DNA from 4 places in the Pseudomonas edsoni genome. Region 3 is predicted to be linked to each of the others. Evidence: predicted binding sites of a transcription regulator. Region 3 holds the regulator's gene; each other region holds the start of a gene.
What was found. The regulator FliA, encoded in region 3, starts transcription of late flagellar genes. The targets are predictions, from matches to a motif close to CTAAAGTTTNNNNNNNNNNNGCCGNTAA.
Positions count from the first base shown of each region.

Region 1: the regulator FliA is predicted to act here: its motif matches at 1,872-1,899, upstream of C4J83_RS29440 (methyl-accepting chemotaxis protein).
Region 2: the regulator FliA is predicted to act here: its motif matches at 1,342-1,369, upstream of C4J83_RS16370 (methyl-accepting chemotaxis protein).
Region 4: the regulator FliA is predicted to act here: its motif matches at 1,957-1,984, upstream of C4J83_RS05920 (flagellar protein MotY).

Region 1 is NZ_CP027762.1:6,313,577-6,317,866, forward strand. It holds gene C4J83_RS29440 (methyl-accepting chemotaxis protein) at 1-1,772, opposite strand, end outside; gene C4J83_RS29445 (LysR substrate-binding domain-containing protein) at 1,950-2,870, opposite strand; gene C4J83_RS29450 (NorM family multidrug efflux MATE transporter) at 3,008-4,290, shown strand, end outside.
Region 2 is NZ_CP027762.1:3,511,943-3,516,232, forward strand. It holds gene C4J83_RS16365 (TonB-dependent siderophore receptor) at 1-1,289, shown strand, start outside; gene C4J83_RS16370 (methyl-accepting chemotaxis protein) at 1,486-2,979, shown strand; gene C4J83_RS16375 (helix-turn-helix domain-containing protein) at 2,982-3,308, opposite strand; gene C4J83_RS16380 (FAD-dependent monooxygenase) at 3,370-4,290, opposite strand, start outside.
Region 3 is NZ_CP027762.1:4,674,335-4,678,624, forward strand. It holds gene C4J83_RS21570 (chemotaxis protein CheA) at 1-1,090, opposite strand, end outside; gene C4J83_RS21575 (protein phosphatase CheZ) at 1,102-1,890, opposite strand; gene C4J83_RS21580 (chemotaxis response regulator CheY) at 1,909-2,283, opposite strand; gene fliA (RNA polymerase sigma factor FliA) at 2,452-3,192, opposite strand; gene fleN (flagellar synthesis regulator FleN) at 3,189-4,022, opposite strand; gene flhF (flagellar biosynthesis GTPase FlhF) at 4,129-4,290, opposite strand, start outside.
Region 4 is NZ_CP027762.1:1,322,281-1,326,570, reverse strand. It holds gene C4J83_RS05925 (argininosuccinate synthase) at 1-855, opposite strand, end outside; gene C4J83_RS05920 (flagellar protein MotY) at 985-1,893, opposite strand; gene pyrC (dihydroorotase) at 2,050-3,096, shown strand; gene rnt (ribonuclease T) at 3,093-3,764, shown strand; gene C4J83_RS05905 (peroxiredoxin) at 4,101-4,290, opposite strand, start outside.

The DNA.
Region 1 (4,290 bases), 1.6 Mb from region 3:
CTTTGCTCGTCGATACGCGCCAGGGCTGAAGCCACGTCGGCGTTGCGCGACAGGCCTTCCTGCATCAACGCATTGCCGTGTTCCATGGTGCTGATGGCATTACCGGTTTCCTGCTGAATGCTCTGGATCATCCCGGAGATTTCATCAGTAGCCTGGCGGGTGCGCGAGGCCAGGTTGCGCACCTCGTCGGCGACCACGGCAAAACCACGGCCTTGCTCACCGGCGCGGGCGGCTTCGATGGCCGCGTTGAGCGCCAGCAGGTTGGTCTGTTCGGCAATCGAGGTGATCACGCCCACGATCCCGCCGATTTCCTGGGAGCGCTGGCCCAAGGTATTGATCACCGTGGCCGTACTGTTCAGCGCGGTGGCGATATGTTCCAGCGACGACGATGCCTCCTGCATCGAGGTGCGGCCGATGCGCGTTTGCTGGGCGTTTTCCTGGGCCAACCGCTCGGTGTTGCCCATGTTGTCGGCGATGTTCAGCGAGGTAGCACTGAACTCTTCTACCGCGCCGGCCATGCTGGTGATTTCGCCGGACTGCTGCTCCATGCCTTCATAGGCGCCACCCGACAAACCGGACAATGCCTGGGCACGGCTGTTGACCTCTTCGGCGGCCTTGCGGATATGCGAGACCATGGTCGACAGCGCTTCACCCATCTGGTTGAAGCTGCGCGCCAATTGGCCGATTTCGTCGTTACTGGACACATTGAGGCGCGCACTCAAGTCACCCGCGCCGAGGGCTTCGGCTTGACGCACGAGGTCACTCAAGGGTTGCAACTTACTGCGCAACAGCCAGACCGCCGCGCCCACCGCGAACAACATTGCCAACACGCTGCCAATCACCAGGCGAATACCAACGGCCCAGGTCACCTCGCGAATTTCGGATTTCGGCATGCTCGCCACCACCGACCACGGGCCGCCTTCAAACGGCACCGAGACGCTGTAGAAATCTTCGTTTTTGTCGCTCCAGAAGCGCCCCTCGCCCGGCTTTTTGGCCAGGTCGAGCATCACCGGTACCGCCTGGTCCAGTGCCTGCACGCCGGCCGGTGGCACCAGCCAGTGCTTCTGTTCGTCCAGCAGCGCAAGGGAACCCGTCTGGCCGATACGGAAGCGCTTGAGGTTTTCAAACTGGGCGTTCTGGGCATCGGTGTAGTCGAAACCGACAAACAGCACCGCAATCACTTTGCCGCCGGCATCGCGCACCGGTGTGTATTGGGTCATGTAGGAGCGGTCGAACAGCACGGCGCGGCCGACGTAACTTTGCCCGGCAAGCAGGCGTTGATACGCCGGATGCTGGTGGTCCAGCGCCGTACCGATGGCGCGGCTGCCGTCTTGTTTGGTCAGGGAGGTGCTGATGCGGACAAAGTCTTCGCCGCTGCGCACAAACACGGTGGCCACGCCGCCGGAGGTGTCCTTGAATTCATCGACCTCATCGAAATCGTTGTTCAACAGGTCGTTGCCCAGGAACAGGCTCGGGGTTTGCACACCCGCCACTGCGACCTGCTGCTCGCCGCGCACACTCAACCCCGCACCGAAGCGCTTTTCAAACAGCCCGCTCAAACGCTGGGTACTTTCGCGCAAGGTGCTGTGGAAGGTATTGAGTTGGTCGGCGAGCAAACGCGCTTCGCTGGCCAGGTGTTCCTCGCGGGTGTCGAGGTTGGCGGAGTCGAGCGACCGCAAGGCGAAAACCGTACTGCCGCTGATGACGACAGCCAGTATCACGGCTAATGCGAGGCCTAACTGGGAGGCAATCCGAGCGCGAGGTTGAGACATGACAGCTCCTGGCCGAGGCCAGGATCATCCTGATCTCATAGCGCTACTCGGCAAATTATCTAGTGGGAAACGTTGGTGCACGGTAGTTCCAACACACCTTATTCGGCGGGCGCGGGGAATACTTGAGCGATTCACAGGGGTATCGCGCAAACGATTGCACAAAAGGCCGGTAACGCTTCAGTCAAGGCGCTCGACTTGGGGCAACTCCATGGCCTTGACCTCACCTTGAAGGAATTCCGCCAGGCGCCTTAAACGCTCGCCACCAGGGCGGGTTTTCGGCCACACCAGGTAGTAATTTTCGCCACTGGCCACGGCGGTCGGCCACGGCAGGCTCAATCTTCCCTGGGCCACGTCTTCGGCGACCATCAGCAAATCGCCCATCGACACCCCGTAACCCCGTGCTGCGGCGATCATGCCCAGCTCAAGCGTGTCGAACACCTGCCCGCCCTTGAGCGAGACCTGAGATGCAAGCCCCATGCGCTGCAGCCAATTGCGCCAGTCGCGGCGGTCGGGCGTGGGGTGCAGCAGCTCAGCGCACGCTAGACGCGTTACGTCCCACGGCCCGTCTGCCAGCAGGTTGGGGGCGCCCACGGGGATCAGCAGTTCGGGGAACAGGTAACTGGCTTCCCAGTCCGCCGGAAAATGCCCATAACTCAGCAACACCGCGCAGTCGAACGGCTCCTGGTTGAAGTCCACTTCGTCCACGCTCATCCACGCACTGGTCAGTTGCACCTCGTTGCCCGGCTGCAACGCCCGGAAGCGGCTGAGCCGCGCCAGCAACCAGCGCATGGTCAGGGTCGACGGCGCTTTCATGCGCAGGATGTCGTCTTCGGCATTCAGGGTGTGGCAGGCCCGCTCCAGCGCAGCAAAACCCTCGCGCACGCCGGGCAGCAGCAAGCGCGCCGCTTCGGTGAGCTGCAGGTTGCGGCCGCTGCGCTGGAACAGGCGGCAGGCAAAATGCTCTTCGAGTGTGCGGATATGCCGGCTGACGGCACTTTGCGTGATCGACAGCTCCTCTGCCGCGCGGGTAAAGGAGTTGTGCCGTGAAGCGGCCTCAAATGCGCGCAAGGCGTACAACGGAGGGAGACGACGTGGCATAGGGAAACTTCCGACAGAGCAAGACCAAACCCTACCATGAGTTTTAATCATGCGAACGATCGCTTTTATCCTTTTGTGTAATGCCTCAGGAGCGCCGAGAATCCACCCTTCCCTAACCCTCTGACTTTTTGAGCGTGATGATCATGCAGCATCCGGTGCGTACTGAACTCTGGGCCATTCTGCGGCTGTCGGGGCCGTTGATTGCCTCACAGTTGGCGCACATGTTGATGGTGCTGACCGACACCCTGATGATGGCCCGCCTGAGCCCCGAAGCCCTCGCCGGTGGCGGCCTGGGCGCAGCGAGCTATTCGTTCGTGGCGATTTTCTGCATCGGCGTGATTGCTGCAGTCGGCACGCTTGTGGCCATTCGCCAAGGCGCGGGCGACATCGAAGGCGCCACCCGCCTGACCCAGGCCGGGCTGTGGCTCGCCTGGCTGATGGCATTGGTGGCCGGCTTGCTGCTGTGGAACCTCAAGCCCGTATTGCTGATGTTTGGCCAGACCGAAACCAACGTGCACGCGGCGGGGCAATTTCTGACCATCCTGCCGTTCGCTCTGCCCGGCTACCTGAGCTTCATGGCCTTGCGCGGCTTTACCAGCGCTATCGGCAAAGCCACGCCGGTGATGGTGATCAGCCTGGGCGGCACGGTGCTCAACTACTTCCTCAACCACGCCTTGATAGAAGGCATGTTCGGCCTGCCGAAACTGGGATTGATGGGTATTGGCCTGGTCACCGCGATTGTCGCTAACAGCATGGCTTTGGCGCTGATGTGGTATATCCGCAGTAACCGGGCTTACGCCGCCTACCCGCTGAGTTCAGGCCTGCTGCGCCTCAACACCCTATATCTGCGCGAGCTGTGGCGCCTGGGCCTGCCGATTGGCGGCACCTATGCGGTGGAGGTCGGCTTGTTTGCCTTCGCGGCGCTGTGCATGGGCACCATGGGCAGTACGCAACTGGCGGCGCATCAGATTGCCCTGCAAATCGTCTCGGTAGCGTTCATGGTGCCGGCGGGAATGTCATACGCGATCACCATGCGCATCGGCCAGCATTACGGCGCCGGACAGTTGCTGCAGGCGCGCATGGCCGGGCGTGTCGGCATCGGATTCGGTGCGGCAGTGATGTTGGGATTTGCCGCAGTGCTGTGGCTGTTTTCCGATGCGCTTATCGGGCTGTTCCTCGACCATAACGACCCGGCTTTCCATGACGTAATCGTCCTGGCCGTCAGCCTGCTGGCCGTGGCGGCCTGGTTCGAATTGTTCGACGGTGTGCAGACCATCGCCATGGGCTGCATTCGTGGGTTGAAGGACGCCAAGACGACCTTTCTGGTGGGCTTGGGTTGCTACTGGCTGATCGGCGCGCCGGCGGCGTGGTTGATGGCGTTCATCCTCGGCTGGGGGCCGACCGGTGTGTGGTGGGGCTT
Region 2 (4,290 bases), 1.2 Mb from region 3:
TGCCGCGCTCCTACAACCCGGGTACTCGCTGGGAGAACAAGGACCAGGAAATCAACACGGTGTTCGCCGAGCTGCGTCAGCGCCTGGCCAACGACTGGAGCCTTCAAGTCAACGCCAACTACGCCGAACAGAACGCGTTGTTTTCAGGCTCCTACCAGTCGCGCTGGGTCAACAACACCCCGGCCCGCACGGTCTACCAGGCGGCCTACGATGAAAACCAGGCCGGCATCGACGCCTTTGCCAGCGGCCCTTTCCAGGCGTTCGGGCGTACCCATGAACTGGTGGTGGGCGCCAGCAAGCGCATCTATGACCTGACCAGCTACAGTCCGTACGACACCAACTGGCCACTCACCGCGGGCAAGCCAGACTTCGTCCACACCGACAACCAGCGCGAAGTCACCACTCAGGACGGCGTCTACGTCACCACGCGCCTGAGCCTCGCCGACCCGTTGAAACTGATCCTCGGCGGACGCCTGGACTGGTATGACTATGACAACCGTGACGGCGACGGCGACTATCATGTCACCCGCAACCTCACCCGCTACGCAGGTTTGATTTATGAGCTGGACGACCATCACTCGGTCTACGTCAGCTACAGCGACATCTTCACGCCGCAGAGTGACAAGGACACGTCCGGTAAGCCGGTCAAGCCGATTGTCGGCAAGAACTACGAAGTCGGCATCAAGGGCGAATACCTTGGCGGCGCGCTGAACGCGAGCCTGGCGCTGTTCCGCGTCGATCAGGAGAACCGGGCGGTGCAAGTGTTCGTGCCAAACTGCCCGCAGGCCTCCTGCAACGAAGCCTCCGGCGAAATTCGCAGCGAGGGCATCGACGTCGAACTACAAGGCGCGTTAACCGAGAATTGGCAGGTCGGCGGTGGCTACACCTACGCCCGTACGCACACCATCAAGGATGAGGCCAACCCGCAGAAGGTCAACAAGCAGTTCGACACCGACACGCCAGAACAGCTGTTCAAACTGACCACACGCTACAACCTGCAGGGCCCGCTGGAAAAATTCCGTGTGGGCGGTAACGTCTCCTGGCAGAGCCGCATGTACAACGACCTTGACCTCGCGGACGGCAGCAAATATCGGCTTAAACAGGGCAGCTATGCCGTCACCGACCTGATGGCCGGCTACCAGGTCAACCAGCACCTGGACCTGCAGCTCAACGCCAACAACATCTTCGACCGGCGCTACTACTCCACCATCGCCAACTCGGTGAGCTACGGCGGTGATGCTTACGGCAACCCGCGCAACATGATGCTGACCGCCAAGTACACCTTCTGATCGTTATCGCAGCGTTGGCTATCCGTTCGGATAGCCGTTCGGATAGCCGTTCTTAAAGTCCCGTTCAGGGATGCCGATAAGGTTTTGGCATCCCTGAATCAAACAGCACACGCATACCTGCTTCACTCCACCGGCGGCCCGTCGTGGCACGCCGCATGCTTGCCTGTTACCCGCCGATCACATGGAGTAAGAGTGAATGCCCACCCGTCCGCGTTTTCTGGAGCACTACCGCAAGGCCGATCGCATCATGCTGGCGTTGGTCTGGCTGATGTTTCTGTTCTCTCTCGGGCTGGCGTTCTGGCACGACACTTGGCTGCAGGCACTGACCGTGGGCGCAGGCACCAGTGTGGTGCTGACGGTGCTCTATCGCGCCCTCGGCGGGACACGCTTGATGCGCTGCCTGCTGGGCGCCGGCCTGATGGTAATGGCTGCCCTGCACATCAACCAGGCGCAAGGCGTGATCGAATCACACTTCGGCATTTTCGCGTTGCTGGCGGTGCTGACGTTCTACCGCGACTGGCTGCCAATCCTGGTCGCGGCGGCAACGATCGCCGTGCATCACGTGGTCTTTCATGCCTTGCAACATCAAGGCTTGCCGGTGTTTGTGATGGAACACCACGGCGGCTGGAGCATGGTGTTCGTCCACGCTTTCTATGTGGTGATGGAGACCGTCGCCCTGCTCTACCTGGCCATTCACAGCCAGCGTGAGGCGGTCGAAAGCCAGGAAATGCTCGAGAAAATGCTCGCCGTGACCACCCAGCTCACCGTCGAAACCGCCCAAGGTGAAGGCAAGGTGCACGTCTCCCTGGCCAAGCGCTTTGACCACTTCCTGCAGCAAATCACCCACCTGATCGACGGTGTGGCTCGCGACTCCCAAGGCCTTGGCCAACTCGGCCAGGAACTGGCCAGTGCCAGCGGCACCCTGGAAAAAGGCGCACGCCATCAGTTGGCAGAAATCACCCAGATGACCGGCTCGATGCAGCGCATGGAAGACGCCATGGGCCACATCACCGTGCACGTTGAACAGGCTGTCGAGCACGCAGGCCAAGCCAGCCAACAAATCGTACGCGGCCAGGAAAGCGTCGGCCGCGCGCAGCATGAAATCAGCCAACTGGCTCTACGCATTCACGGCACCCACTCAACCGTGCAAGACCTCGCCGTGCAGGCAGAGCAGATCGGCTCGGTGCTCGAAGTGATCAGCAGCATCGCCAACCAGACCAACCTGCTCGCCCTCAACGCCGCCATCGAAGCCGCGCGCGCCGGCGAGCAAGGCCGAGGGTTTGCCGTGGTCGCCGATGAAGTGCGCAGCCTGGCCCAGCGCACGGCGGTGTCTACGCAGGAAATCAAACAGATCATCGAAGGCTTGCAACACGGCAGCCGTCAGGCCGTCGAGGCGATGCATGACAGCCAGCAAGGCGTAGAGCGTTGCGTACAAGACAGCCAGTTGGCGGTACAGATGCTGCAAGCGGTAGGCGCCGATATCGCGCGCATCGACGCACTGAATGGGCGAATTGTGAGCACCACGCGCGAGCAGTCCACGGCCAACCTGGAGATTGTCGGGCGCTTGCAGGCGGTGCAAAGCATTGCGCAAAGCACCGCGGATGATGTGGAAACGCTGGCGCGCAGCAGTGAACGGTTACCGCCGATTGCCGTGCGCCTGGATGCCTTGGGGCGCAGGTTTCATCAATGAAGTCATGCGTCTCGGGACAATGAGGAGGTGATCTGAGCAATCGCGCCCTGATCCGCCTCGTGCAGCGTGCGGTACTGATTGACGACTTCGGTTTCTTCCACAGTAAGGTCATCCGCGCTCATGTGCGAACGCTCACCGCTCAGCACGTAAAGCACATCGACCCCTTTGCGACGGATAGCCATCAGATAATCCGATTTGGGTAATCTCTCGCCCCTTTCATAGTGGCCTTGTGCGTTTTCGGCCACGCCCCCGATCACACCAAAATCGTGCTGGGAGAGTAAAAGCCGTTTGCGCTCTTCCTTTAAGCGCCCGCCTAAATTGCCGTCCATGTTGAATGCCTGAACTGAGGGTATAAACCACCATACGCCTATACACCTCAAAGAAGGTCATTCATTTGAATTGACGTTTCAGGGCATAGTCCGGCAGGTCAATGGCGTCAGCCTTGGGGGAAAGAAACTTGCCAAGCAGCTTTTTAAAAACAGGCGCTGTCGCCAGCCGCAATACGGCGTGGCCGAGCGCTATTGCAACGCGCGAATGAGGTGACGCCAACCGCGGTGCAAATTTGGGCACGCCTTGCGCCTGAGCCACGTAGGGCCGCATCAGGGTTTCATAGGCGGCAAACGCTTGGGTGTGATCTGCATGGCGCCCCAGCTCGCCGGCCAACACATACGCCCCGCACAGGCCCAGGCTGGTGCCCATGCCACTGATGGGCGAGGCGCAATAGGCTGCGTCGCCCACCAGTGCAATACGGCCCTTGGACCAACGGGGCATTTTGACCTGACCTACCGCTTCCAGGTAAAGGTCGGTTGTGTCATCCAGCCCCGCCAATACGCGGGGCGTCTCCCAACCGGCGTCGGCAAAGCGTTGCTTGAGCAAGGATTTCTGCGCGTCTGGCGCGAGTTTTTCGTAGCCGTTGGGTGCTTGCTGAAACGACAAAAACGCCCGCGTGGTGCCCAGGTTGTCTGGGCGTAAACACACGCAGCGACCGCCGGGAATGTTGTACCAGCGCATGATCTGGCCGTCGCTTGGCTCACGCGGCAGGGTGAAATAGGCGGTGTATACATCCAGCGGGCGGCGCTGGACTTCGTTGCCGAACACGTGATTGCGCGTGGTCGAGCCAATTCCTTCCGCCACAATCACCAGGTCGAAAACCTGCTCGGTCCCCTGTGCAAAGCGCACATGCACCTGCTGGCCATCGTCGTGCAGGGTTTCAATGCTGTCGCCAAACCGATACGTGACCCGGTCCTCGCTGTGCTGGATCAACAGCTTGGCGAGTTCGCCACGCAGAATCTCCAGTTCAGCGATCGGCCC
Region 3 (4,290 bases):
CCATGTTCATGATGTCGTCCAGGCGTGCGGTATCAACCCGTACGGTGGTTTCGGCTTCACTGGCAGGCTTCTCGGCCACTGGCGCCGCGGCAGCCCGTGCAGGCGCCGGGGCGGCTGCGGGGGCCGGAGCGGGTTTGGCGGCGGCCGGTGCGGCGGCTTTGGCTGGGGCAGGTTTCGCGGCTACCGGGGTGGCAGTCGCCGCGGCGGCCGGGGCCACTTCGGTGAACTTGCCTTTGCCGTGCAATTCATCCAGCAAGGCTTCGAATTCGTGATCGGAGATCAGCCCGTCGCCAGCCGGTGCTGCCGTGGCAGCAGGTGCGGCGGCGGTGGCCGCGACTTCCGGCAAGGCTTCGGCCGCAAAGGTGCCCTTGCCATGCAACTGGTCGAGCAACGCTTCGAATTCGTCGTCGGTAATGTCGGTGTTGGCAGACGCCGCTGGTGCCTGCGGCGCAGCGGCAGGTGCCACGGCGTCGGCGGCAAACTGGCCCTTGCCATGCAACTGGTCAAGCAGGGACTCGAACTCGGCGTCGGTAATGTCTTCGCTGGTCGGCGCCGCAGGCGCAATGGGCGCTTGCGGTGCTTCAGCTTCGGCCTTCACCGCACTGAGGGAGTTGAGCAACTGCTCGAACTCGCTGTCGGTCACATCCGGCTCAGCCTCGACAGCCGGCTCAGGCGCCGCTGCCACAGGTGCCGCCGACGTGGCCGGTTCTGCCAGGCGTGCCAGGGCCGCCAGCAGTTCCGGCGTGGCCGCAGTGATCGGTGCACGTTCGCGCACTTCGCTGAACATGCCGTTGACCGCATCCAGTGCTTCGAGAATCACGTCCATCAGTTCCGAGTCGACGTGCCGCTCACCCTTGCGCAGGATGTCGAACACGTTCTCGGCGATGTGACAGCACTCCACCAGCTCATGGAGCTGGAGGAAGCCGGCGCCCCCTTTTACAGTGTGAAAACCGCGAAAAATTGCATTGAGCAGGTTCGCATCATCCGGTCGGCTTTCCAGCTCGACCAGTTGCTCGGACAGTTGCTCTAAAATTTCGCCGGCCTCTACAAGGAAATCCTGAAGGATTTCTTCATCGGCGCCGAAGCTCATGTGGGTGCTCCTTAGAAGCCTAAACTGGATAACAGGTCATCTACGTCATCCTGACCTGACATAACGTCTTCACGTTTATCGGCATGAATCTGCGGACCTTCACCCTTGGCGAGATGTTTTTGTGGATCTTTTTCCGAGAGGATCGCTTCGCGGTCATGTTCGATGCCGGCAAAACGGTCTACCTGGCCGGCCATGAGCACCAGTTTGAGCAGGTTGCTTTCCACTTCGGTGACCAATTGGGTCACGCGCTTGATCACCTGACCGGTGAGGTCCTGGTAATCCTGGGCCAGCAGAATGTCATTGAGGTTGCTGGAAACCGTGCGGTTTTCCTGCTCGCTGCGTGACAGAAAAGCGTCAACCCGACGCGCCAACTCACGAAACTCTTCAGCCCCCACTTCACGACGCATGAAGCGGCCCCAGTCAACGCTGAGCGCCTGAGCTTCGGTGGCCATGCCATTGACCAGCGGCGTGGCGTTTTCCACCAGGTCCATGGTGCGGTTGGCCGCCGCCTCAGTCAGCCTGACCACATAGGACAGGCGTTCGGTGGCATCGGTGATTTGCGAAATTTCTTCGGCCTGGGGCATGTGCGGGTCAATCTGAAAATTGACGATCGCACTGTGCAGCTCGCGTGTGAGCTTGCCCACTTCCTGGTACAGGCCGCGGTCACGGGTCTGGTTAAGCTCATGGATTAACTGCACCGCGTCGCCGAACTGGCCTTTTTCAAGGCTTTCGACCAACTGGTGAGCATGCTTTTTCAGGGTCGACTCAAAGTCGCCCTGTGACGTTTCTTTATGCTCCATAGCTCCCCCGTGGCAGCATCAATGACCGATGCGTTCGAAGATTTTTTCGATCTTCTCTTTCAAGGCCAGTGCAGTGAATGGCTTGACCACGTAGCCGTTTACCCCGGCTTGGGCGGCTTCGATGATCTGCTCACGCTTGGCTTCGGCGGTCACCATCAACACAGGCAGGCTGCGCAGTTTTTCATCGGCGCGCACGTGACGCAGCAAGTCGATACCGGTCATGCCCGGCATGTTCCAGTCGGTTACCAGAAAGTCGATGCTCCCGCTGTTGAGGATCGGAATCGCCGTAATGCCGTCATCCGCCTCGACCGTGTTGGTGAACCCAAGGTCACGCAACAGGTTTTTTATGATCCGCCGCATCGTTGAGAAGTCATCAACGATGAGGATTTTCATGTTCTTGTCCAATTCGACCTCCAAGCAGTCTTAAACGCGCCCAGCACCTGGACGCGCCATTTCAATCAACAGGCGCTACACAAAAAGGACTGCCCAGGGCACCACGGTACGAACCCGCGAAGGCATGAAGCCTTCGCGGTAGCGTCTGCAGTGTCCCCACACTGCCTGTCAGCGCGCGCGCCACTCTCCCAATCGCCCCCGCAAGCGGGCTGCGCACTGGCTGTGCAACTGGCTGACACGCGATTCGCTGACCCCCAGGACCTCACCGATTTCCTTGAGGTTCAGCTCTTCGTCGTAGTACAGCGCCAACACCAGTCGCTCACGCTCCGGCAAATTGGCAATCGCTTCCGCCAGCGCACCCTGGAAACGTTCGTCCTCCAGGTCGCGTGACGGTTCGAGATGAGCACTCGCGCCGTCCTCGTGCAGCCCTTCGTGTTCGCCGTCCTGCAACAGGTCGTCGAAACTGAACAGGCGGCTGCCCAAGGTATCGTTCAAAATCCCGTAGTAATCGTCGAGACTCAATTGGAGTTCGGCCGCAACTTCATGATCTTTAGCGTCACGACCGGTTTTTGCTTCAATTGCGCGAATTGCGTCACTGACCATGCGCGTATTGCGGTGTACCGAACGCGGCGCCCAATCCCCTTTACGCACTTCATCGAGCATCGCGCCACGGATACGGATACCCGCATACGTCTCGAAACTCGCGCCTTTGCTCGCGTCGTATTTGGTCGACACTTCGAGCAGACCGATCATGCCGGCCTGGATCAGGTCTTCGACCTGCACGCTGGCCGGCAGGCGTGCCAGCAAGTGATAGGCAATGCGCTTGACCAGGGGCGCATAGCGCTCGATCAATTCGCCCTGGCTGTCACGTGCCGACTTTTTGTAAAGGTTGTAGCCGCTGGATGTCATAGCACCGGTCCTGCGCTCGTCTGATGCACCAATCGCTCGACGAAAAACTCCAGATGCCCCCGAGGGTTGGCGGGCAACGGCCAAGTATCGACCTTCTGGGCAATAGCCTTGAACGCCAGTGCGCACTTCGAACGAGGGAACGCTTCGTAGACCGCACGCTGCTTTTGCACAGCCTTGCGTACACACTCGTCATAGGGAACTGCGCCTACATATTGTAAGGCGACATCCAGGAAGCGATCCGTGACCTTGGTCAACTTGGCGAACAGGTTGCGCCCTTCCTGCGGGCTTTGGGCCATGTTGGCCAGCACGCGGAAGCGGTTCATGCCGTAGTCACGGTTAAGCAGTTTGATCAGCGCATAGGCGTCGGTGATCGAGGTGGGTTCGTCGCAGACCACCAGCAGCACTTCCTGGGCGGCGCGCACGAAGCTGACCACGGACTCGCCGATGCCGGCGGCGGTGTCGATCACCAGCACGTCGAGGTTATCGCCGATATCGCTGAACGCCTGGATCAGGCCGGCGTGCTGCGCCGGGCTCAGGTGCACCATGCTCTGGGTGCCCGAGGCGGCCGGCACGATGCGAATGCCACCGGGGCCTTGCAGCAGCACATCGCGCAGCTCGCAGCGGCCCTCGATCACATCGGCAAGGGTGTGTTTGGGTGTCAGCCCCAGCAGAACGTCGACGTTCGCCAGGCCCAGGTCAGCATCCAGCAGCATGACGCGACGGCCAAGCTCTGCCAGGGCCAGGGACAAATTCACTGACACGTTAGTTTTCCCGACGCCACCTTTGCCGCCGGTCACCGCGATCACCTGTACGGGATGCATGCTGCCCATTTTATTTCTTTACCTTGTCTTGCTTAGACGCAGGCTACATGGCTTGGCCGCGTGAATCGCTTGCAGACCATCGATGTAGATACATTTCATGGTGTTCATCCTGGCCTTAACCGACCCGTTTGGCGGGGTTGTGGTAAAGGTCGGCGAACATATCGGCCATCGCTTCCTCGCTAGGCTCTTCTTGCATTTGCACGCTGACAGCACGGCTGACCAACTGATGACGGCGCGGCAGATGGAGATCATCCGGGATCCGCGGCCCGTCGGTCAG
Region 4 (4,290 bases), 3.2 Mb from region 3:
CAGCATGATGGTGCCGCCTGGGGTTTCGTAGCAACCACGGGACTTCATGCCCACGTAACGGTTCTCGACGATGTCGAGACGGCCGATACCGTGTTCGCCACCGATACGGTTCAGGGTCGCCAGCACGGTGGCCGGGGTCATTTCGACGCCGTCCAGCGCGACGATGTCGCCGTTGCGGTAGGTCAGTTCCAGGTACTGTGGCTTGTCAGGAGCGTTCTCCGGGGAGACGGTCCATTTCCACATGTCTTCTTCGTGCTCGGTCCAGGTGTCTTCCAGCACGCCGCCTTCATAGGAGATGTGCAGCAGGTTGGCGTCCATCGAGTACGGGGACTTCTTCTTGCCGTGACGCTCGATCGGGATCGCGTGCTTTTCTGCGTAATCCATCAGCTTTTCACGGGACAAAAGGTCCCACTCACGCCACGGAGCAATCACTTTCACGCCTGGTTTGAGCGCGTAGGCGCCCAGTTCGAAGCGCACCTGATCGTTGCCCTTGCCGGTCGCGCCATGGGAAATGGCGTCGGCGCCGGTTTCGTTGGCAATTTCGATCAGGCGTTTGGCGATCAGCGGACGTGCGATGGAAGTACCCAGCAGGTACTCGCCTTCGTAGACGGTGTTGGCGCGAAACATCGGGAAGACGAAATCGCGGACGAATTCTTCGCGCAGGTCGTCAATGTAGATCTCTTTCACGCCCATGGCTTGCGCCTTGGCACGTGCAGGTTCGACCTCTTCGCCCTGACCCAGGTCAGCGGTGAAGGTCACCACTTCACAGTTATAAGTATCCTGCAGCCACTTGAGGATCACCGAAGTGTCCAGGCCGCCGGAATACGCGAGAACGACCTTGTTTACGTCGGCCATGCCATCACTCCACGGGGTTGTACGGAAAGGCGTCGATTCTACCGACCAAAACCGTGAATTTACAGAGGCGCGACAGCAAATGAAGATAAAGCGACAGATTATGTCGAGCGGGCGACCGAGGGTCGCACCTTAAGACGTGTGTGCCGGGTTGCTCGGTGCAGTGGCCTGCGGCGCCGGTTTCTCGGGGGCTGCCACGCGTTCCAGCTGGATATTCACGCGGCGATTGCGCGCCCGGTTGGCGGCATTGGTGTTGGGCGCCAGTGGGTAGCTCTCGCCGTAAAACCGCATGGAAATCTGCGATTCCGGGATGCCATTGGCCTTTAAGTAGTCCGTGACCGCCAACGCCCGGCGGCGCGAGACATCACGGTTGGTCAGGCGATTTCCGCTGTTGTCCGAATGGCCGTTCAACTCGACATGGTTGACGGTAGGATCGGCTTTCATGAACGCCACAATCACGTCCAGCTTCTTCTTCGCGGCCGCGTCCAGTTCAATGCCGCCACCGGGAAAGCCGACTTCGGTCTGTTTGACCTGGTCGTAATTCATCGGCAACAGCTTGGTGGTGCACAATTGGTAGTCGTTGTAGGCCTTGTTGAACTTGACCGGCAACAGACGGATTTCCGAGTAGCCGCCTTCGCGCCCGTAATGCCGCACGGTCGGGCTACGTCCTTCCAGCAAACCGGTGAACAGCCGCCCGGCCTGAGCTTGGGAGCTGTTGAACAACACCTCGCCACTGCCTGCACGCACGGCGCCAAGGTTGATGTCCCCGCGGCCCGGCTGCCAGGGCGCAGCGGCGGCCAACAAGGTCGCCGAGCCCGCACCCAGCGCGCCGTTGTAGGCTTTCAGACGAAACGTCGCCTGCTCGCCGGCCCGGCGCACGAACTCACCCGAGCCGAAATCGGTGATCGGTTGGGTCAAGCGGCATTCGAACTGGTCGCCTTCCACCTTCCACTCAATATTCTCCAGACGTGTCTGGAACGTGAGGGCCATCGCAGGCAGGCTGGCGAACACACTGAGCAGGGCTAGATAATGCTGGCGCACGGGAGGCTCCACTGGTTTCTACAACACTTCAAAGCGTCATACGTCGTTAAGGCATACCCAGGGATATCGGTAGCGTCCTGCAAAACTTGATAGCGAGTGCCTGCAAGAGTCTTTTCCGGTAGCATTCCCACCAGATTGACCCGCCTGGAATCCCCAATGTCCGACCGCCTGACCCTGCTGCGTCCCGACGACTGGCATATTCATCTTCGCGATGGTGCTGCGTTACCCCAAACTGTGGCCGATGTAGCGCGCACATTTGGCCGCGCCATCATCATGCCTAACCTGGTACCTCCGGTGCGTAATGCCGCTGAAGCCGACGCCTATCGCCAGCGCATCCTCGCTGCACGGCCGGCCGGCAGCCGCTTCGAACCGCTGATGGTGCTTTACCTCACTGACCGCACCCAGCCTGACGAAATTCGCCAGGCCAAGGCCACCGGCTTCGTGCACGCCGCCAAGCTGTATCCGGCGGGCGCGACCACCAACTCCGATTCCGGCGTGACCAGTATCGACAAGATCCTGCCGGCCATCGAAGCCATGGCTGAAGTCGGTATGCCGCTGCTGATTCACGGTGAAGTCACGCGTGGCGATGTCGACGTGTTCGATCGCGAGAAGGTCTTCATCGACGAGCATATGCGCCGCGTGGTCGAGCTGTTCCCGACGCTTAAGGTAGTGTTCGAACACATCACCACGGCCGACGCCGTGCAGTTTGTGACCGAGGCTTCGGCCAATGTCGGTGCGACCATCACCGCGCATCACCTGCTCTACAACCGGAACCACATGTTGGTGGGCGGGATTCGGCCGCACTTCTATTGCCTGCCGATCCTCAAGCGCAACACTCACCAAGTGGCCTTGCTGGACGCCGCCACCAGCGGCAGCCCGAAGTTCTTCCTCGGCACCGACTCCGCGCCTCACGCTCAACACGCCAAAGAAGCCGCGTGTGGCTGTGCCGGCTGCTACACCGCTTATGCGGCGATCGAGCTGTACGCCGAAGCGTTTGAACAGCGTAATGCCCTGGACAAGCTCGAAGGCTTCGCCAGCCTCAACGGCCCGCGTTTCTACGGCCTGCCGGCGAATACCGACCGCATTACCCTGGTTCGTGAAGACTGGACCGCCCCTGCCAGCCTGCCGTTTGGCGAGCTGACTGTTATCCCGCTGCGCGCCGGTGAAACACTGCGCTGGCGCCTGCTGGAGGAAAGCAAGTGAGTGAAGACCATTACGATGACGAACACGAGCACAGTGGCGGCGGTTCCCGTCACCCGATGGCCGAGCGGTTTCGCGGCTATCTGCCGGTGGTCATCGATGTAGAAACCGGTGGCTTCAACTGCGCCACCGACGCCTTGCTGGAAATTGCCGCGACCACCATCGGCATGGACGAGCAGGGTTTTGTGTTTCCCGAGCACACCCACTTCTTTCGTGTCGAGCCGTTCGAGGGCGCGAACATTGAAGCAGCCGCTTTGGAATTCACCGGCATCAAGCTCGACCACCCGCTGCGCATGGCGGTGAGTGAAGAAGCGGCGCTGACCGATATCTTCCGTGGCGTGCGCAAGGCATTGAAGGCCAATGGTTGCAAACGCGCGATCCTGGTCGGCCACAACAGCAGCTTCGACCTGGGCTTCCTGAATGCCGCCGTGACGCGGTTGGACATGAAGCGCAACCCGTTTCACCCGTTCTCCAGCTTCGACACTGCTACCCTCGCGGGCCTGGCGTATGGCCAGACCGTGCTGGCGAAAGCCTGTCAGGCGGCCGGTATCGACTTTGACGGGCGTGAGGCTCACTCGGCTCGCTACGACACCGAGAAGACGGCCGAGTTGTTCTGCGGCATCGTCAACCGCTGGAAGCAGATGGGCGGCTGGGAAGACTTCAACGACTGAGGCCTGCCCGAGCGCTGTTGTGGCGAACGGGCTTGTTGTGGTGCGGGCTTGTTGTGGTGAGCGGGCTTGCCCCGCGTTGGGCTGCGCAGCGGCCCCAGAACCAAACAACGCGGTCTGCCAGGTAAATCGTGGCGGTCTAATTGGGGCTGCTTCGCAGCCCAACGCGGGGCAAGCCCGCTCGCCACAACTTACTCACTCACCACAACCTACCCACTCGCCACAACAACCCATTGCCACAACAATCCTCCAGCCACTGAACACCAGTCGCCACAAGGTCATTTCCCGCGCATAAAAAAACCGGCCTTCTCAGGCCGGTTTTTTTGCTTCGAACGTGGCTTACAGCTTGCCAGCGTTCTCGGTCAGGTAAGCCGCAACACCTTCGGTGGAAGCGGTCATGCCTTTGTCGCCTTTTTTCCAGTTGGCAGGGCAAACTTCGCCGTGCTCTTCGTGGAATTGCAGCGCGTCGACCAGACGGATCAGCTCTTCCATGTTACGGCCCAGCGGCAGGTCGTTGATGATCTGCGAG